Regions from separate parts of the Brevibacillus sp. JB24b genome, predicted to be linked through region 3. Evidence: predicted binding sites of a transcription regulator. Region 3 holds the regulator's gene; each other region holds the start of a gene.

Region 1 (7,141 bases), 1.2 Mb from region 3:
GTTTTTCATAGGTGCTAATTATATACTCTGAGCCATTCTTTGTTGCGCAGCCACAAGTTGCATAAGTAAACCATCCGCGATTGCGATTACACGGGTAAAGAAGCACTGCTATCTCATCTTTATTTTGGTGGATAGAAAACTGGTCAACTGGTTGGTCATGAAAGAATGCTTGATAATGTGACTTGATCCACTTTCGCAAAGTCACATCTATTTGCTTATTTTTCGGCTCATCATTATCAATCTCTGGATACCTGTGTTTCTGAGAATGTTGTGTAGGGTGAGATTCTACCTCGGCAACCGCCTGCTCGACTACACCCATCCAGACCTTTAGCATTTCTGGCTGTTTGGTACACTCTTTCTTCTTAGATAAGAGATAGAGAAAGAAAAGCAGTAGCAGAAACGAGATTATCAGTAGCATTATTTTAAGTACAAACATCTTTCTCCCCCTCCCACTTATCATTATTCTCCTTATATAAGCCTATGCTACAACATAAATACAGTTCCAAAAGAAACTCGAATTCATCAAAAAACCCCTTGTCTTCAAGTTTCCTTGAACAACAAAGGGGTTTTAATCGTAGCAGTTATATGTCTTTAAAATAAGATGGGGCGATCGATGGGAATCGAACCCACGAGTGTCGGAGCCACAATCCGATGCGTTAACCACTTCGCCACGACCGCCATGTATGAAATTAGAGATAAAGTAAAATGGCGGACAGAGTGGGATTTGAACCCACGAGACGGGTCGACCCCGCCTACACGATTTCCAATCGTGCTCCTTCGGCCACTCGGACACCTGTCCATATGTTTCATACAAGAACTAATATAGCAGATTTATTTTAAAAATACAAGGGTTTTTATTGTATTTCTAAAATAAATAGTGTAAGCGGTTACCGAATGAGATGTAACCGCCATTTTTTTCAATTTATTCTGATCTTTCTTTTTGAAAAACAAGCTTAATCACCTGGTATAACAGCAATTGTGGAAAAGCAAACAACACGGAAAGAATTAGTGCGACCAGCTCTGCTGTCAATGGCTCAAAGTAAGCATCGCTTCCACCCATAAAATAGTGAGAAAGGACTATGGTTACAGCCATTGAAATAGCAATGCCCCCCAAAATATATCTGAATTTATTCACACACAAGGGCAATAAGATCATGGACACTAAATACATCCATGCGCTACCTTGTTTGTAATCCATATACATTGTGAGAAATAATAACGGAGAGCAAAAAATAATTGCCATTAAATTCCATATAGGAGATTGAATAAATTTCATGCTAACCAACACCTTGCCATTAACACTTTTTCAATATTCTACCATATTCTTCCGGAATTCACTAGCAGATTAACAGTTCAAATATGTTAGATGTCTATTCCAACCTTTCCCGATACCTAACGCTGACTATATACAGCTAGCGCTTCCTGAATATATACTCCTCTGTTTCTGTATACGGCATCGGATGCAAAAAAAAAACAGTGACCAGATTAGATCACTGTTTTTGTGTCACTACTTGAGAATTGTATAGCAAAATCAGTACAGAGATTTCGTTATGGCGCATCCTACTGCAAATCAATCCTGCACATTCTTTCACTTATTCCATTAAAAAGAGGTAGCTCATTCTATGAACTACCTCGCTTACAGATTATTTCTTACTGGAACCGGTTGTTTTCATTACTTACTCTTTGTCTGTTCTCTTCGATACGATCATCACATATAGCCACAAGAAGACAGGAAAAGCAAAAGCTACGATATAAGAAAAAGGAGGCAAAATGGTATTAAACAAGTTTATGTTCGTAAAATGCGGTTGATAAGACAAATAGCTCACTATAAAAATACCTAAAACCATATATAAATGTGACCGACTTCTTCTTTTCATAAGCTCAGAGATACTTTCTGTAACAAAAAATAGATAAGGAATAACCGATGATAAAAAGATTAGGATATAAAAAGAAACGTAGACAATTTCAAAACGCTCCAGAAATGAGAAGCGTATCGGTTTCACCAATGTTAGAGTAGGCCAGATATACTTTGTAATTTCATCAGGACTAAAAACTACATAGCAAATTAGTGTGATTTGTAAATAAATAAGCAAAGTGATTGAATTGGCAATAATAATGCCCTTTACTGCATATTGTTTATTTTTGATATATGGATAAAAGATATATGACAATTCAAAGCCTAAGAAGGCAAAAACTGAGATCCTTACGCCCTGAATAACAGGTCCCCAGCCCTCTTTTAGGATTGGTAACAGAAACATGATATGACTATGATGTAACGGAAAAAGGAGAACCAGTAATAACCATAGAGTTGAAAAAAACACGACAACCTGAAATCCGCTAATCATACGGATGCCACCACGTACTGCCATAAAGATGGGAACAAGAAATAGAACAGCAATAAAATAATTAGATGTATTTGGGAGTATCCATTCATTAATAATGTAGATACTCGAAATAAAAATAGAGAATGCACTGATAAAGGCATATATAATCCAGACAACTATAATAAATTTCCCTACTAAAGAGGAGAAATAGATATTGAGTATTTGTTGCATTGTCTTTTCTGGATGTTTTGACATGACCTTAATAATACATAAACTAACGACTGTAGCAAGAACATATCCAATGATAATGGAGATCCAGCCATCCGTTCCAGTTTCCTGCGCAAGCTCTGCAGGAAGCGTCAAAATGCTTGCTCCCAGCTCGATGCTAGTTAAGATTAAAATAAAATGTAGGAGAGAAATCTCTTTCTTCATGAACGTAGGCACTAACATGTCCCTCCTATTTCTAAACATCTTCCTTATCCGTTCGCTAGCAGGAAATTTGAGAGTATAACCTGTGTATAAAAGTAATATCCGCAGAAAAAGGATAGGATATTCCTATCACTAGACAAGAAATAAGCTTATGTAAGACAGTAGCATTGATTGTTAGAGCCTAGGATAAGGTTATGAACTATAATCGGTTAAAGAAAGTACTCTTTGTTTCACCTCTTCAGGCAACGGTTCCTCTAATAATCGTTTACAAACCTCTTGATTGGTACCATGCTCTTCCAGATATCCATATATTCTTTCTGCTTTTTGAATACGTCCTATCAGCTGATAGGCTACAGCCCAAACCTCAGGAGCACATACTGGAATACCTCTCCATTCATAAGCTGGTAAGCAAGGGAGATAACATATACCTGTCTTTGTTTTCACTGAAAAACTCCCCATAAAATCAATATCCTTCCCATTTAACTCCACTGATAAACGATAATGAGTATTATAAATACCATCACCAGAATTCTCTACTTTCACAGGATACTCCGTTAATGCTTCCCTCAACTGTTCTACTGATGCATCAGTGGTGAGATCGATATCGCGAAATTCCTTTTCCAGTCCTAAGCTGTATAACAGAGTACTACCACCTAAGGCAAAAGAAATATTTTTCCGATGTAGTTGCTCTGCTAGCCTTGCTACCTGTTCCAAAATTTCTTCCATTGAGACAAGCCTCCATTTTCTAGGTTCAATCTATTCTTACACTTGTTTAGCATAAATAATATCCAGCCCCCCTTTCAACATTAACAATGGAAATCGTACATGATAGAGTATCGTAGCTACATCGATACATGTTTGATGGGTGCGTGGAAGATAATAACTAACAGAAAAAGAGGTGAAACACAGTTGACAACAAAGAAAAAATTTTATCAGAAAAAACGATGGATGATTCTGATCTCTATCATTGTCATTCCTATATTACTTATATCCGTTACTAATCAGTTTACTCCTGCCCTTAAAGCTCTAGTAATCAAACAAATATTCGAAGCAAAACCGTTTGCATCACCTAAAAACATTGAAACGATTAAAAAGCAAGTTGTTGTAAAAAAAGATATTGTTTATGACGAGGCTGGACTTGAAAATAGTATTTTAGATATTTACTATCCCAAAAATTCCAATAAAAATCTTCCTGTTATTATGTGGATACACGGAGGTGGATTCATATCAGGTAGTAAAGAACAAACACAGGAGTACGGGATGTCACTAGCTTACGCAGGATATGTAGTGGCAAATATAAACTATGCAATTGCACCAGCTCAAAAGTACCCTGGTCCAATAATTCAAGCAAATCAAGCTCTGAAATACTTGCAAGAGAATATTGCTCAATACGGAGGCGATATGAATCGTTTGTTCATTGGAGGTGATTCAGCGGGTGCTCAAATCGCTAGTCAAACTGCAGCAGTAATCTCTAATGAAAAACTAGCAAAAACAATGGACATACAGCCTCATATTGATAACAAACAAATAAAAGGCCTTCTCTTGTTTTGCGGACCTTATAACATGTACAGATTTGATAACCCTCATGCATCTACATTAGGAAAGATTTTTTTTAATACAATGTTTTGGTCATATACAGGGGAAAAAGATATCAAATCATTCTCTAAAATAGATGAAATATCAACAGTTAAACAGATAACACCTAATTATCCACCTGTCTTTTTGACAGTTGGAGATGCTGATCCTCTTGCACCACATTCAGCAGATCTTATAGATGTTCTCCAAATAAATAACGTAGAAGTGGAGAGTGTTTTATTTGAAGGAACCAAGTCTGAATTAGGTCATGAGTATCAATTTGATTTTTCCTCTTCTCATGCTGAAAAAACATTAGAAAAAACAATCGAGTTTTTGAATAAGCATAGGAATAGGTGAAATTAAATCACTGAAAATATGACAACCCCTTTTACCGCTATTCATTAACGTTTTTCTGTAACCCTGTTCCTCAGTCCATACATTGTATGTAAATGAAGAAGTTACTGTTAGGTTTCCACATTCACCACCTCTTCTACAGGTAGCCACCAAAATACTTCATCGTTCTTGTACCTTTTCCTACGTTCGGTGCAGAAATGCTAAAAGAAATGAAAAAGAATCCGCAGAAAAATATGCGGATTCAAAGACGACATAAGTGTTGGGTGGACTGGCTCCATATCACTTTTAAAGAGATATTTCCACAATCGCGTATACAATGCAAATTACCACACCTCATTACAACACTTCTTTTCTATGAATGTCGAATCCTTTGACGAGTAAATGGAGGTTTTGACGAAAAAAGACCCCGCTTGGTCGATACTGGCGGGATTTGCTGATGTAAACCACTAGTTTACATGCATTGTTACCAATGGTTTCTTTACTAATTATTTCTTTATATGCAATGATGATACAAAAAGGGATGAATGAAATGAGTTTAGGTCAGCAATTGAAAAAGTTCCGTGAATTAAAGTCTCTTTCACAAGAAGATATAGCTCAAAAAATTGGTGTGACTAGACAAGCTGTCTATAAATGGGAAAATGACAAAAGCTATCCTGACATTGATAATTTGATTTTACTTAGCGAGTTATACAATGTAACACTAGATGAGTTAATAAAAGGAAACGAGAGCTTCAAAAAAAAGATAATCATCGCCGATAACAAAGATACTGGTTTGTACGTAGGATTTGTTATTATGTTTATAGGGTTGTTTATTAATGCTGGATCAATTTCAGCATTAATAACAATATTAGGAGTTCTGACAATGGTTTTTTATGATGACTTTAATAAAATAATAAAATCCATTTTTAGTTGGTGGGATAGCCAGAAACTTAGTTAAGGCTACTCGACAATAACATAAACACCCCATCATAAATCTTATTCGATGGGGTGTTTGCTGTATCCCTGTTCCCACAGCGATACATTGTATGTAAATCTAAGTGGTACTGCTGGGCTAGGATTCCACACCTACTACATCCTCTACAGGTATCCACCAGAAATCCTCGTCATTCTTCAGCTTAATCTGTTTGAATTGGGAATCAAACTTCTCTACCCAGCCCCAAGCAGATCCAATTACTCCCCTATCCCCTTTTGTTGCTTTCCACCAGTTGATTGTAAGAGCATAGTCATACTGTCGAGAGTCAGATATCCTGTAGCAAAATTCGGCTAGCTCATCCTCTTCAATGATCGGTTTCTCGATCAGCTTCTTATCCTCATGAAGCTGACGTAACATTTCGGCATGTTCTGGCAAGATGAATTTTGTTACAAGCGGATCAAGTATTTTGCTAACCATACAAACAACTCCTCAAATGCGAATATATGTTCTTATTCTATTAGATAGTGAGGAGATTATGCAATGGTTAGAAATGGTATTTACAAAATTAAAGCCCCCGCCATATTTAGCTGGCAGGGGTTCACTGTATCTTTCACCGTGGTATTTTGATTAGTCTTTGAAATCCAAATCCTCTTTGTTCTCGTCATAGATGATATTATCATCCCAGTATTCATCATAATCAATTCCAATGTAAGGCTCGTTATGCCATATCTTATAGTATACTTTCATGTTGAATCCGTTGTTAGACTTAGGAGATTCTATTTCCACTCCTTTGGTAAAACCAAAGTCCTTCATCACATAGAAATCCTGCCAAAGAAAAGAAGCGTTAACTACGTCCCATGTAACGGTATTTTTAGAAGGGCTGAAATTGGTCTCAATATCAACACTGCCACCTGTGTCCACTTCCCAAGTAACTCCCCCAGGTATTCCAATATCTATACTGGTTTTATTGTCCGTGGTTTGTGGCTGCGGGTTTAAAATCTCTATGTTTTTTAGGTGACTTATCCCCATCAAAATTAATTACGCCAAAATATTTAAGATTACCCGGGAATTCTTCTTTTAAAGAAAATTTAGACTTTTCATCCATTATATCAACGGATACTTTTTCAGCATTAGCAACAGTAGCTGTGACTCTGGCGCTCTCTTCGCTCAACTTATTGCTATTACTATTTTTAAGCAGTTTTAGAAACTCTTTTTCGTCATTTGCAATTTGTACGTTTAGAGTTTTTTCGGCAGCTGATAAGGTTCCATTTGGTACAGAAACCACCCCAACTAACAGTAAAGATAGTATTAATGAGCTTAGCTTTATAATCTTTATTAATAGTTACCATTATTTCTAGTAAATGCAAATAATAAAGGGAGTGTTTTATTGAATAAATTAGTAGGCTTTCTATTATTAGGCTTTTCGTTTTTAACAGTAGCAATTGTCTACTCTTTACATGAAATAGCCAACTCAATAAAAGAAGCTGCATCAGGTAACTTTTCGCGTGGAGGCCCCCCTGACTTTATTTTCATATTAATCGGTTTA
Region 2 (7,141 bases), 310 kb from region 3:
CGAATGACGGTTTTGAACTATCTCAACGCGATTTGGAGCTTCGTGGTCCAGGTGATTTCTTTGGAACCAAGCAGAGCGGGGTTCCTGACTTTAAGGTAGCAGATTTACTCAGCGACTATAAGGCGTTGGAGGTAGCTCGCCAGGAAGCAGCGGTTATGGTCAATAAGGATGAGTTTTGGACAGAGCCTGCTTATGAATATTTGCGCTCCTATTTGCGAGAGCAAGGAATTTTAGATGGTACTGTTTTAGATTAGACAAGCAAAAGGCGTTCTTTGTTCTTTTTTGGGGATAACGAATGTAGATGATTCTGAGTATTGTCTTATACTTGTAGGACGAAAAAGAGTGTAAATAAGAACAATAGTTCGATGATTTGGATGTAAGAACCCCCTTCCCGCTTCTAGATTTTAGAAGAGGGAGGGGGTTTTCGTGTGGAAAACGACGAAATATGAGGCGTTTTGCTCGTACTTATGTTCATTTACAAAAATCTTTTGTTTAAAAACCAATCGATGTAGCAGGAAATCAAGGTCCCTTGACTAGTCGATGGAATCTAACAAAATTACTTCACCATTCGTTGCCAGTACTCCATAATGGCAATCTAGTTTTCCACACAATACATAATGGGTTTTCTCTGGATGCAATACATATATGGGCGTTAAAGTGAGGTGCTGTTTAAGCGGTTCGAAGGCAAGCTCTTTGTCAATTGTTATAGGTTCAGCTTGCGCTAGATTTCCATATACGTCTTTCCAAAAGAACTGATTATCAAAATAGGAGACAATATGCAGTTGTTTCGGGTCTAAGAATAAAGTGATTTTAGCTGATATCACTTTGGTGCTAGAAACAGGTCGGAGTATTGCCTGGATATAGCTATTTTGCCGGTACAGATAGGTTAGTTTCCAGCGTCCTGACTCTGTTGGATACATAGAACGTAAAAAGTCGGAGATTGCATGAATGGCTCGCTGCTGCTCAGCCTGTGTAATTGGTAACATATCTGGATGTGGTTCGTTAGCAAATGCTTGTTCGGCTGACACTTCCGCTTGGTTCTGAAACAGGGTAAGTTCTTGTTCCTCATACGTAAGCGTTAATGGTGTGTCCCATTGAAAAACATGGTCGATATTCAATCGAAACCGATTATCTACTATAACTTCAAAAGGATAGGTTGTTGATAAATCATTGGTTATATAAATTTCTTCGAGCGCATAAGCCGGTATCCATTTGTTTTGCTCTGTTGAAGGGAAATCGAGTAAGCTAACCTGTTCGTTTGCGATTTGTATTACATCTTCATCTAGGACAATTGTATAGGGCTCTTCTTTTATCATTCCTTTTGTAGGAAACGATCCACTTACTGAAAAAGAAATAAGCTGTCCTTTATCATTATGTTCTACCGTAATCATTCCACCTGGGGAGAAAGGAACTCCATTATGGCAGGCTGTAAAATTGTAGGTGGTTGAGGGCTGTGTCTGATCATTTAGAATGAACTGCTCTTCATGACGAAGTCCTGTTTCTGTTTCTACCCACTCTATTATTTCTGAATACGTTGAGAAGCGTGTGGAGCTTGTGGAAAAAGTTTCTTCTCCGACAAAAATGACACTGGTAAAGCGCTTGGAGCTAATATCATATTCGATTACGGCTGTACCGGGTGGATTCAAATCATCCTCAGTACGTTCTGTCACCCCGTTTACAAACCATTCCATGCTTAATTGATAGGTTGTACCACGAATAGTATCCGCCGTTGCATATAAACGGCTCGTATGTAAGTGATACGTTTGCAGACCAAATTTTTCATTTGTAGCAGTAATAATCTCTTGCACTCGTTTATCCACTTTTGATCACCTCTATAGTAAGTTACGTAATTTGGTCGGGATGGTTTCACGGGAAACGTACATAGAGTCAAATTGTGGAGGAGTTTTCTAAGGCAAATGCTTATAGTAAAGGATAAAATGAAAAATGAATAGTTGTTCGTTACCATTATAGGATGAAAGCGTTTTTAATTATGGCAAAGTTTCGTCATTTCAAGGAAAGAGTTGGCGAAAGATTCTTTTTTCACTATGATGATTCTTAGTATCTACAGCACGAGGAAAGAGGAGCAGGGCAGCATGTCTTTTTTGCGCATCATCACTGGCTTGTGGGAAAACCAGGAAGAAACATATGAACAGGCTTGGGACCCCATGCTAGCCACGCGTTATTTTGAGATGGATCAGTCTGAGTTAGTACCGATTGTGCTTTGGACTTTAGAACACTATTTACCCAAGTGGAAGATCATTCATTTAGATCTGGAACGAGGTGAAATCATGGTAGAGACCATAGAGTGGTTTCATCAATATGATGTGGTTATCTCCGTTTACACGTTGTTTACAGGCAAGAGCACAGTGGATATAGTATCAGCTAAACGCTCCTGTATGGGTGATCTTGGTGCCTGTTATCGGCACGTTTCCCACTTCTTTGGTGCTTTGCAGGCAGCGCTATCCTCACGAGAGGAAGAGTATGAAGCTTATGAGCTTTTACAAAAAAGATTACTGCAAACATAGAACCAGTCTAAACCTAAAAGAGGGGTAGACTGGTTTTTACTTGATAGGCTAGGGTACTTTTGTGTATATAACAATGGCAGTCAGAACTTAAAGCTCCAGTGTCCAGAGAAAATAAAGTATTAGACTAATCAATCTCTCTACAGAAAAAGCCAGTCGTAACACGAAAATGAAGTGATAGACTGGCTTTGGTTTATTTGAACTATCGATACCCGTTAGCGTAACAACATCGTTTCACCAAAAGATAATCCGCTGAAACTTTAACTTTATAATCCTTGGCTAAGTCCTAATATCTGATCATTACCATTTACATTACTTAATCCCCCGTGATAACAAACCACGGATGCAATGTCGAGGTCTACATACTTTTTTAAAGAGAGACGAGCTGCATTCATATCCGGTGTGGTCGGGACATGAATTCCCCCAAGAATCCCGTTTACACTGTACATCGAATCCCCGGCAATGAGAGTCTTACTTTGCCTTAAATAAAGGCTGATATGCCCGGGAGTATGCCCAGGAGTATGGATGACGCGAATCCCGCCGCAAAACGGCAGTTCCTGACCGTCAATCAAGGTATCGTCCACTTTGCCTTTCGGGGGATTCTCAAGGTGCCCGTCTTTTAAAAGCGGTATCTCCCCCTGAATATACGGCTTATCCAGTTCGTGTGCATAAACTTTAACATTATTACCACACTCCTGCAAAATCTCAGGAAGACTGCCTATATGATCCACATCCTGATGCGTCAAAATCACAACTTTTAGTTTGTCGAACGACACTTCTACCTTTTCCATGGCCACGCGTAAATCGTCAATTTGCCCTGGGAATCCTGTGTCTATTAAAACAGCCATTTCTTGATCCCACAAAAGAATTGGGTGAATAATATTCCCATGAAAATCTAGATGAAGCATTTCTACTCCCTTTGAAATTTCCATAATATCGGGCCTCCGTAAAACAAAATTTTTACGCAAAATAATATTATTCTGTAGGTTTAGTTGTTGTCAACATCTTCTCTATAAATCGCTCGACATAACAGAACGGTTCCCCGCCGCTTAAATGAATTCTTTTATTGGTATATAGGAAGTAGCAAAGGAAAGATAACTGTGTCATATACACATCGTTAGCTTTCCTTTATTACAGCATTCTATATTTCTATATAGGCGATACCATGAGCATTTGGATGTATAGAAGGAACAGACTGATCTTGCTGATCTAGTTTAAGCGTATGAATTTTCTTGTAATGAATCAAATCTAATACACTTACTGTGCCTGATTTAAAATTGGAAACATATCCAATGGTTCCGTCAGAGGAGGAGCGAATGTTGAGAGGAAATAAATCTATTTCGACCGTGCCTAAGACTTGTAATGTTTCCCCATCGAGAATCGATACATATCCTGGTACTGAATCAACGATGTCCTTCGTAATAGCTGAAGGTTTTTCTTGATAGCGTAGATGACCGAGTAAAACCTTCCCGTCAATTGTCACATGAACAGGATGAATGATATCGGAAAAGGCTATCGTTTTGATAATGACATCTGTTTCTGTATCAATCATACTAAGGGTAGGCTGTTCGTTTTTATGATCACTTGAGAGACTTGGGGAAGGGACATAAACTCGGTGACCGTTAGGCGAAATGGCCAGCTCTTCACTACCAAATGGAACAGAAATTTTCTTCATTAGCTCTTTTTTACGTAAGTCTAAAACAGAAATAAATGGCGCTTCTTTATTAGCGGAATATCCTTTTGTACCTTCTGGATGAATCACAAACCAATGAGAGCCTTTTGCCCCAGTAGATATCCGATTGATGACTTGTCGCGTATCAGGATGAATAACGATAACGCCCCCACCATTTGATTCTACACTGGCATACAATAAGTCGTTGCGCTCATCAAAAGCTAATCCATGAGGAGCAAACTCAGGTGATATATCAATTGTATCCAGTAAGGTAAAAGTAGGGATATCGATAACCAGGATTTCATGACCGTTTTCTTTCGCATGACCATAAATTCCAGAACGGTAGGTAATGCTTACATATAACAGTTGACGTCTAGAATCAATACACACCTCATGTGGTTCAGGAATAGGAGATGTTACTTTCCCTACCTTTTCGTATGTTTTTGCATCAAAAAAATGAATATTGCGACCGTTTGAGCTAACGACTGATAAAATGGCCTGATTTTTAGTAACGTTCATTACGATTGCCCCCCTTGTTTGTGTAACGTTTTAAAAGTTCAGCTTGGAAAACAGTGTAATAGAGATCTACTAGAGGACATCACCTCCTTTCATATAATTAACTATCCATATAATAAGGTTATCTAACTATATAGAGAAAAAAATAAGGTAGCTGTATGATTCATTTATTTATTTATCTCTCTATCTCTCTTTCTTTAGCTTTGCCCTTGTACTTTCATGCATTTTCGTTAGGACTTTCTCTAAAACTCGACATTCTTCTTTGGTAAATTCCTCTACCAAAGAGGCACAAGAGGACCAGAAAATCGGTAACGAGCGAAACGTAATCTCTCTTCCTTTTTCCGTGATCTTAATGATTAATCGTCTGCGATCTTGTGGGTGGTGATCGCGTATTATCAATCCTCGTTTTTCCATCCAATCGAGTATGCTTGTGACAGAAGCTCGTTCGATCCCCAACCGATCAGCTATAGCTGATGGACTCATACTAGCTTCTTTCTCGTTTTTTTGATCTAAAATAAATAACAACAAGAAGCCTAATTTACTTTCCGAGATTCCCAGAGGGGCCAAGTCTATATCTATGGCATCTAATACATTATCGGATACCCATAGTGTGATTAATCCAAGCTTAGCTAGCATAGGGTCCGTGTCCTTCGATATCGTCTGCTTTATTAGCTCTTCGTATGCTCCTATTTGCATGGACAGGGATTCATTATTCGATATCATTGCTTCTGAGTGGTCTTTTTTCATGAACGTGCTCCTTTTGAGACTACATATCCATATAGTTAGGTAGGCTAATTAGAATGTTGCTATCATAGCATTAATTTCAAATAAATGCAATTATATGGTAAATGATATTTTTTATCCCGATGCACTTGATCACTGTATAAAATTACCTTCTGGTTCATAGTATAAATAAGAACAAGTGTTTGGTATACTATTCGACGAGAATATACGTTCGATAGGAGTGTTTGAGGTGCACAAGAAGCGGGTGATTTTTCTAATTGATATGCAAAGCTTTTACGCAAGCGTTGAGAAAGCGGCTAATCCAGAACTTCGTGATCAAGCTGTCGTGGTGGCTGGTGATCCAAAGAGGCGGAGCGGTGTGGTACTAGCTGCTTGTTCGTTAGCGAAAGCATATGGTGTGACCACAGCAGAACCCTTGTGGAAAGCTGAACAAAAATGCCGACATCTTGTGGTAGTGCGCCCCCGCATGCAACGTTATTTGGAGGTAGCAGCGCAAATTACGACTATCTTTGAATCCTTTACCGACTTAGTGGAGCCTTTCTCGATTGACGAACAGTTTCTCGATATTACGGGTAGCTTGCGATTATTTGGGAATGATCCAGAGGCGATTGCGACTAAGATTAGACAGCGTGTTCTCATGGAGACAGGAGTAGTCTGCCGAGTAGGAATTGGCGAAAATAAGGTTTTGGCTAAAATGGCTTGCGATATGGCTAAAAAGCAAGGGGATGGGATTTTTTGGCTCAAAAAAGAGGGGCTATCTGATACGCTGTGGCAGTTACCCATCGAAAAGCTGTTTGGCGTAGGTTCACGGATGAAACGTCATCTTCATCGGATGGGTATGTACAAGATTGGCCAGTTAGCAGAAACATCGCTTGATGTCATGATTAAACGTTTTGGAGTAAATGGAGAAGTGCTCTGGCGGACTGCACATGGCATTGATGAGTCACCTGTATCGGTTAAGGCGCATGATGTTCAGAAGGGGATTGGTCATCATATGACATTACCACGTGACTATCATACAGCAGAAGAGATTAAGGTGGTTTTGTTGGAGTTATGTGAAGAAGTGTGTAGAAGAGCTAGAAGCAAGCAACTAATGGGCGGGGTCGTAGCTGTAGGATGCCGAGGAGCGGATTTTGACGTGCCGACAGGTTTTTTTCGACAGATGAAAATGCCAGAGCCAACCAACGATGTGATGACGATTTATGCAGCTGTCTTAGAATTGTTTGAGCGTCATTGGGAGCATTCCCCGGTACGTAGCGTGGGTGTTCACATTGGACAATTGACACCAGATGATGTTTGCCAGCTTAGTTTATTTGAAGACAAAATGAAAAAGCGATCTCTTGCCTACACCATGGATGGCATTCGATCTCGCTTTGGCAATGATGCGATTATACGCGCAGTATCGATACTCGCGGCTGGTCAAGTGAAGGAGAGGGCACACAAGATTGGGGGGCACTATAAATGAGTCAGCCAGCCGTTCCACTTGAGTGGCAGGAGCATGTGCGCGAATCTATTTTATTTGGTTTGTTGTTTAAAGTAGCGATGGTGGACCAGCAGACTTTGCGACAGATTCCATTGTCTCTCTCCTATGTTCATTTATTGGATCACCTGTCTCGTTGGGCAGAGCGTAGACATCATTATCTGCGCAGAGCCCTACTAGACAGAGGATGCGAAGTGATTGGCACAC
Region 3 (7,141 bases):
TCATTCTGGGAAGCTTTCATGATTTTTTAGTATTACCTTGCATTATTTTTCATTTCATATTTCTTGTATAGCATTTGCTTTTGCCTCTAGCCATGGTGTCACCTTAGCTTCCCCTTGAATATATAGTAGAAGTTGATGTACAGGACGAGACATTGTTACATAAAGTAGCTTGGCATCCATCACATTGTTCCTGTAATGTTCATTATCTACGTGTAGGACAATTACTACATCAAATTGCAACCCTTTCGTCAGATAAGCAGGAAGAACCGTTACTCCACCGGGAAATTCCTTATCTTTTACACCCAAATGATGTAGCTCAAGACCTTTTTCTTTTAATGCCTTGGCAATTTTTTTACTCTCATGTATGGTTTTGGTTACAATCGCCACCGTTTGATGACCAACATCTAGAAACTTTTCGACTCGTTTTTTAATATCCTCTAGCATGTTGCTTAGGCTTTTGGCCCGTAAGAATAGCGGTTCCTCACCATGACGCAACACTGGCTTGGCCTCTGTAATTTCCGGTAAGTGAGTGCCCTCTAGAACAACATTGGACCAATTCATAATTTCAATAGTCGAACGATAGCTCTGCTCTAATGTATAAAAGTCTGTTTTCTTTTTGAAGATATTTCGTAAAACTGGCTGCCAGCTATCTAATCCACGGTAGGCATGAATACCTTGAGCCAAATCCCCTACGATAGTCATTGACTCATTTTTTGTGTGTAAAGAAAGCACTAAAATCTCTACATAACTCAAATCCTGAGCTTCATCAATCACCGTATGATCAAAAGGTGCTTCCTTCCCGCTTCCTTCCAGCAGATGACGAAGATATAAAATAGGAGCAAGATCTTCTGCTTCTATACGTTCTTCCTCTATTAATGATTTTGAAGTCTCCACAACATCTTGCAGCACTTCATCCGGAATTTCTTCACTGGTAAGCTTGCGTATCAGCTCCCAATCTTGCAATAGTTGCGCATACACACTAAACACATCTATACTTGGCCACTTACCTAAATACAAAGCAAGTAATTCATCTATTTTTTTCTCAAAACGCAATAAGCTAGGCTTATCCAGATCAATTTTTGCTTCCCTCAAATGAGTAAATAATTGTTGCGTCATCTGTTGTTTCACATGCTTAGCTAAAGCTTCTCTTCTCCGTTGATATGGTAAATGAGCAAATTCATCAATAAACAACTGGCGAATATCTGCTTTTTTCATTTCAAACACATGCTTTGTCTTATTATAAATAAATCGCAAATCCTTATAGGTTATTAGTTCATGTAGCAAATAATTCATATACCGATCTAACATATTATGACAGTGAATAGAACCCTTAAATGACATCCGATTCCACGCTTTACGTTGCTCCATCTGCTTGCTTGTATCGTCTTCAAAGAAAAGTAGCAATGGTTTGCTCGGATCAACAATTCGCCATCCTTTTGGCAAAAGCACCTTTACCTGTTTGGCTGCCCACTCGGTGAAAGTTGCTTGCTGCACATCCTCCACGCCTAATTCGGGTAATACATCAGAGATATATGTTAAAAACAGCTTATTTGGCGCAAATACCATAAATTTCTTGGAAGCGATCAAATGCTGGTAATTATAAATCAAATAGGACAATCGGTGTAATGCAATCGTAGTCTTTCCGCTTCCTGCTACTCCTTGTACTACAATAGCCCGATCTTTTTCAGCACGAATGATATCATTCTGTTCCGTTTGAATTGTAGCAACGATATCTTTTAATCGACTATCGTTATTTTGATTCAGACTAGAAGCTAAAAATTCGTCTATATAGCCTTCTTCAAGAAAATCCTCTGGCGCCCCAATCTCGCGATGAATTTTTTCTTTTAAAGCTCCATCATATATTCCTGTAATCCGAGCATCTTCTATAGCAAAATTACGTTTTAGCTTTACTTCTCCACGTACAATTCCCTGAAGTGTTCGGTAAAAAGCATCCTTGTTCTCCCCACTGTAATAAAGACTGGCAATAGGTGCACGCCAATCTACTACAACACTATCCATTGTGTCGCGTTCTACGATCCCACGTTTTCCGATGTATACGGAATCCATTTCATACGTTTCTTCCTTCATGAAATCCACTCGACCAAAGTAGGGCTTTTTCACGGAGCTTTCCAAATGAAAGAGATCCCTTGCTTTCGAAGAATTGACTACTTGTTTAACATAATCATCCGTTGCCTCTCGCAGATCTTCTCGGAGCTGTCCAATCTCCTTTTCAATGGTATGTACCGTTTTATCCAGCCGGTCTTGTTCTTCCTTATATGCAGGATGATGAATGGTCACATGTCTAACCTCCTTTTCATCAAACGAATATTTATCTTATCAAAACAAAATAACAAATCCAAGGACAATCTTAGAAATCACAAATGTACTCCGAGAAACATCCCCAGTGCGGCAGATGAAATTCCCAAGGAATAACTGATAAGTAAGTATATGATTCCTATCTGGTAACGTTTTTTGGTGAATAAAGAGTAGCTTTCCCATTTATATGTCGAAAAGGTAGTGAAAGCTCCCATAAAACCTGTTCCTGCCATTACCACAAAAAATGGGGCCAATGAAGAGCTTGTTATTATACCTAATAAAAAACATCCAAGAATATTGATACAGCAGGTTGCCAATGGAAACATTCCTTGATAACGCCGATTTATCAGCAGACTGATTCCATAGCGAGCCACTGCTCCCAGACACCCGCCTAATGCTACTCCTATACTATTCAATAGCATCAGTCTCGCTCCCTCTCTGTGCTAATCGAGTACCTATCAAAGAACCAAGCCATGCCATTAATAACCCTCCCCATAGACTGGCCAACACATAACAAATCGCTAGCATATATTGATGCTGATGCCAAAGAGTTAGCGTCTCTACACTAAAAGTCGAAAAGGTAGTAAAAGAGCCAATAAACCCTGTTCCTACTCCTACGGTAAACCAGGAAGGCAGTTGATTTCGAGTTAGGATATATTGATTGAGAATGCCTAATCCAATGCAGCCTATGAAATTAATTACTAGCGTTCCTAAAGGAAATGAAAGCCCCCACCAGCCCGATGTCCATGCTCCTAGTAAATATCGAGATACAGCCCCCATCATTCCTGATAGTCCAACAATAAAAAATGACATGCACTCCCTCCTCTATCATCTATTTCTGACACATATACAAACAAACTCCTACCAGCAATATTACTGGTAGGAGTCATTAGCCTAACGGCGCTTCGGGCGAACTCCATCGCCTCTTATTTGCTTGTAATTGTAAGTAACCCTAATCAACGGCACTATTCCTACGTGGATTATTTAAAGAAATCACATAGACTAGTGCTTATGCTTAGGTTCCTCATCCTCTACATAACGGATCGAGTCTAAACTAGATTTCAAGGAAGCCTTCATAGCATCAATGTATTTTTGACGAAGAACTTGTTGCTCCGCTTTTTCTTCTGGAGTTAAGCCAACACCCTTCGATTTCTTGGCTAATTCATTAATACGTTTTACCTCTGCATCAGTAACCAATGGTGATACCTCCTCAACTAACTTCTCTTTATTATAACACAAGACCAAAGAGAGGAGATATAAATTATGGTTTAAAGCCTACCGGTATGCTGGAATAACGAGATTATTTCCTGCATAAATCATTGGGCTATCTAATTGATTTCGTATCATGATCTCTTCCTTTAGTTCCCTAACTGATAACCCGGATTCCTGCTGATATGCTTCCGCAATACTCCACAGCGTATCACCTGGCTGAATGGTAATGACAAGAGCTTCTTGCTGTGTATTGGGAGCTGCAATAGCCACTTTTTCTTTTCCAAAAATCATACTGCCTGCTGCAAAGGATACTATTATGATGAGCAGTATCGTTACTATAGCCTGCCCGCGTGTTATCCCTCTTCTATAGTGTACCAACGTGTCCTTATTCGTCGTTGTTCTTGTTTTATCTTTGTATAGATTCTGACAATTGCTAGATTGTACCATCATTATCATCACCCTCGCAAACGTTTGTTCTCATTTCGATAGCATAATCATAATGCGAACAAACATTCCTGTCAAGTAGGCAAAATCGAACTAATGTTTGTCGAACGCAAATTCTCATGGTATAATGTAGAAAATATCTGGATCGAGAGAATGAGGTGTTCGAAATGTCCAAACTCTCCAATCGCCAACAAGCGATCATTGATTTTATTCGTAAGGAAGTAAAAGATAAAGGTTATCCCCCGTCTGTCCGAGAAATCGGTGAAGCGGTAGGACTAGCTTCCAGTTCCACTGTTCACGGTCATCTTGCACGACTTGAAAAAAAGGGCTTAATCCGCCGCGATCCTACTAAGCCACGTGCTATTGAACTATTGGACGAAACTCGTATACAGGATGATTATGAAAGCTCCATTGTTCGTGTTCCAATGGTTGGTAAGGTAACGGCAGGTCAGCCTATTGCAGCTATTGAACAAGTGGAAGAATATTTTCCATTGCCAGAAAACATCGTTACGTCTGACAATGTTTTCATGTTGCGCGTTATGGGAGAGAGTATGATTGAGGCAGGCATTTTAGATGGCGACTACGTAATTGTTCGCCAACAAAATGTAGCCAATAACGGTGATATCGTGGTAGCGATGACAGAAGAGGATGAAGCAACTGTTAAGCGTTTCTTTAAAGAGAAAACGCACTTCCGTCTTCAGCCAGAAAACTCTCAGCTTGAACCAATCATTTTAGATAGCGTTACAATTCTAGGTAAAGTGATTGGCGTTTACCGCCTTTTCCACTAGTACATTGAATTTTAATTTACTTGCTGACTTCTAACGTGCTTGAACGAAAAAACTCTTGGTAAAGATCATACTCACCAAGAGTTTTTTCGTTCTGAACCTTTTAGCTAGCAACCGTTTCTATTACTTTCGATTAATGCTGTCATACAACAAGCAGTTAATTCAGATTATTACGTCATCTTTAGTAGAGATAAAGATGTTGCTAAGGGGAATGGAACGGGCTTTGAAATCCATTCGAGCATTCATAGATCACCAGATACAGCATCTAATCATGATGGGCTGAAACAGAACTCTGTATTGACACAGCCGTCAGAACGGCTACTATATATGGCTTTGATGTAACACTAGTTGGAGACGGACATTCTACAACAGATTCAACCAGTTTACCTGCCGAACAGATGATTACTCACCATAATCGGGTGTTACATGGACATGATCATGTGGATTATTTTTCCCTTGTAAGATATGCGCGTGAAAATCTGTTTTCTCCGACTCACAATCATTATCGGAAAAAGTAAGGTTGGCATACTCTCAAAAGAGCACCAAAACTCTACCATTAAGACCAATCCTGTTCAAGAACAAAAAATAAACCAAGATTGCCGCTTTTCTCTCCAGTTGATCATAGAGAAAATAATTGACAATCTCGGTTTTGTTCATTAGATCAAAAATTCAATACCTGATTTGATTATCCACAAAAAATTTTTACAAAGCTACAATAAAGAACCAGATAATCATGATTAGTTGAATAAAGATTTTCACAATAGCACTACTGAAGAATCCAATGAGGCTTCCTATAGCTATCTTAAAAGCTCGTTCAGCCGGTTGTTTTTGCATCAGCATTTCAATTAATAATACAAATACAAATGGAAGAATAATCATACCAAATGGCGGAAACGTAAATACACCAATGATAATACCTAATATTGAGCCAATTGCTGATGCCTTTGATCCGCCATACTTTTTAACAAAATACATATTGGTCATTAAGTCAGCACCATATAACATCACACTCAAAATTCCCATTCCCCACCAGAAGGAAACCGGCAGTCCTGCCCCCGGATCGGCAATCGCAAACTGATACAATAAGAAACCGCCCCATAATAAAACGGTATCAGGTAACACTGGCAAGAAGATGCCGGCGATACTAAGACCGAATAAGAGAATAACGATCAACCACAATAAAACATCCATGTTTAAACCCCCTCTTTGTTGCATCTTACCCGTTTTCTATATGTACGTATCAATGCTCTCCTACGTTTCATTTTTGTTTACAAGTTTTCCTTTTCTTGTTTGGTATACGTTTCTTCTATTCTTTATTGGCAATACCTGTTGTTTTCTTACTGTCCTCGACTAGTTATGCTGCTCAAGAAAAGCATAGTACAACTCAAGTAAGTATGAGTAGTAATGCTTACAGTCAATTTTCTATTCCATTTGCATTAACAGTAAAGGAATGGGATAGAGGATATGGAGAAGCTGGGGTCACAGGACCTTTTTTCCTAGCTAAAGGTGGTACCGTAACTGTTACATTTGACAAGCATGTAGATACGCTGGGGTGGTACCTACTGAATGCAAATCGGTATGGAGCTGAAAAAATTTATCCAAAAGGATCTACCGTAACTGTGCCACGAAATTCACATTGGATTGTTCTTCTACAAAACTCTGGTATTAATCCTGTCACTATTTCAGGTAACGTGACTATTCACTAGACTTTAATAAATCCTATACTTATCAACAATCACCACTTACATCCGCTGTACTTACTAAGACTGTTTGTAGGAGAATGATAAGTTTCAATAAAATAAGCACCATTTTAGATGCTAGATTATCTTTCATTCTCCTCCTCTTTTTTGAATACCTATTGACGAGAATTTTTGAATGGGACCATCCCAATCCTCTCTTCTCAATTCTTGATAATTATTATTTGTGTATTCAGAAATTAATGCGCGCCAGAATTTCTGTGCCGAAATATTTTGCTCGATCTCAGAAATTTCCCATTCTCCCTGGAATTGATGGAATAAGCGAAATGCCACTTCTTTACCGATCCCATGCATACGATATTTTCTCATGATAAAAAACTCTGCCATTGAGTAATACTCTATGTCTTGATTCTTTAGCTTTCGTAGTAATACAAATCCAGCATATCTCTCGTCTACTTTTATAAAAAAGGGAATCCGATCTGGTTCTGTCCAATAATGATCCAAAAATTTATAATCATACAAGCCATGCTCATTTACATCAGCATAATCAAATTCACTAAAATCGTATTGATATAGCTCTAACAGATGCCGTAAAACCATCTTTTGATGCATAGATACTTTCACAAGCTCTATTTTCATTTCTATACTCCTTACTTCATAGAGAATTTGCTGTATGCTAAACAGCCT

Evidence for each region. Region 3 encodes LexA, which represses DNA repair genes until DNA is damaged. Its sites were predicted from a motif close to CGAACATATGTTCG; they were not measured.
Region 1: ACQV1I_RS21865 (YolD-like family protein) is a predicted target of LexA. The motif match lies at 6,092-6,105, and genes of this name have one in related genera.
Region 2: dinB (DNA polymerase IV) is a predicted target of LexA. The motif match lies at 5,655-5,668, and genes of this name have one in related genera.

Annotation. Positions count from the first base shown of each region.
Region 1 covers NZ_JBNVQV010000001.1:4,661,798-4,668,938, forward strand. Annotated here, with positions in the region: gene ACQV1I_RS21825 (suppressor of fused domain protein) at 1-436, opposite strand, end outside; tRNA gene ACQV1I_RS21830 (tRNA-His) at 603-678, opposite strand; tRNA gene ACQV1I_RS21835 (tRNA-Ser) at 707-799, opposite strand; gene ACQV1I_RS21840 (hypothetical protein) at 923-1,276, opposite strand; gene ACQV1I_RS21845 (GerAB/ArcD/ProY family transporter) at 1,677-2,768, opposite strand; gene ACQV1I_RS21850 (hypothetical protein) at 2,946-3,479, opposite strand; gene ACQV1I_RS21855 (alpha/beta hydrolase) at 3,663-4,685, shown strand; gene ACQV1I_RS21860 (helix-turn-helix domain-containing protein) at 5,212-5,619, shown strand; gene ACQV1I_RS21865 (YolD-like family protein) at 5,734-6,072, opposite strand; gene ACQV1I_RS21870 (hypothetical protein) at 6,223-6,516, opposite strand; gene ACQV1I_RS21875 (hypothetical protein) at 6,560-6,880, opposite strand; gene ACQV1I_RS21880 (hypothetical protein) at 6,983-7,141, shown strand, end outside.
Region 2 covers NZ_JBNVQV010000001.1:3,752,773-3,759,913, reverse strand. Annotated here, with positions in the region: gene recG (ATP-dependent DNA helicase RecG) at 1-254, shown strand, start outside; gene ACQV1I_RS17565 (hypothetical protein) at 534-1,820, opposite strand; gene ACQV1I_RS17560 (hypothetical protein) at 2,094-2,525, shown strand; gene ACQV1I_RS17555 (MBL fold metallo-hydrolase) at 2,789-3,454, opposite strand; gene ACQV1I_RS17550 (YncE family protein) at 3,664-4,713, opposite strand; gene ACQV1I_RS17545 (MarR family winged helix-turn-helix transcriptional regulator) at 4,894-5,433, opposite strand; gene dinB (DNA polymerase IV) at 5,684-6,919, shown strand; gene ACQV1I_RS17535 (hypothetical protein) at 6,916-7,141, shown strand, end outside.
Region 3 covers NZ_JBNVQV010000001.1:3,443,123-3,450,263, forward strand. Annotated here, with positions in the region: gene ACQV1I_RS16035 (HelD family protein) at 55-2,298, opposite strand; gene crcB (fluoride efflux transporter CrcB) at 2,376-2,738, opposite strand; gene crcB (fluoride efflux transporter CrcB) at 2,725-3,129, opposite strand; fluoride riboswitch at 3,190-3,249, opposite strand; gene ACQV1I_RS16050 (DUF896 domain-containing protein) at 3,319-3,513, opposite strand; gene ACQV1I_RS16055 (LysM peptidoglycan-binding domain-containing protein) at 3,592-3,978, opposite strand; gene lexA (transcriptional repressor LexA) at 4,140-4,760, shown strand; partial or broken gene ACQV1I_RS16065 (isochorismatase family protein) at 4,878-5,275, shown strand; gene ACQV1I_RS16070 (DUF456 domain-containing protein) at 5,460-5,948, opposite strand; gene ACQV1I_RS16075 (hypothetical protein) at 6,044-6,463, shown strand; gene ACQV1I_RS16080 (GNAT family N-acetyltransferase) at 6,587-7,093, opposite strand.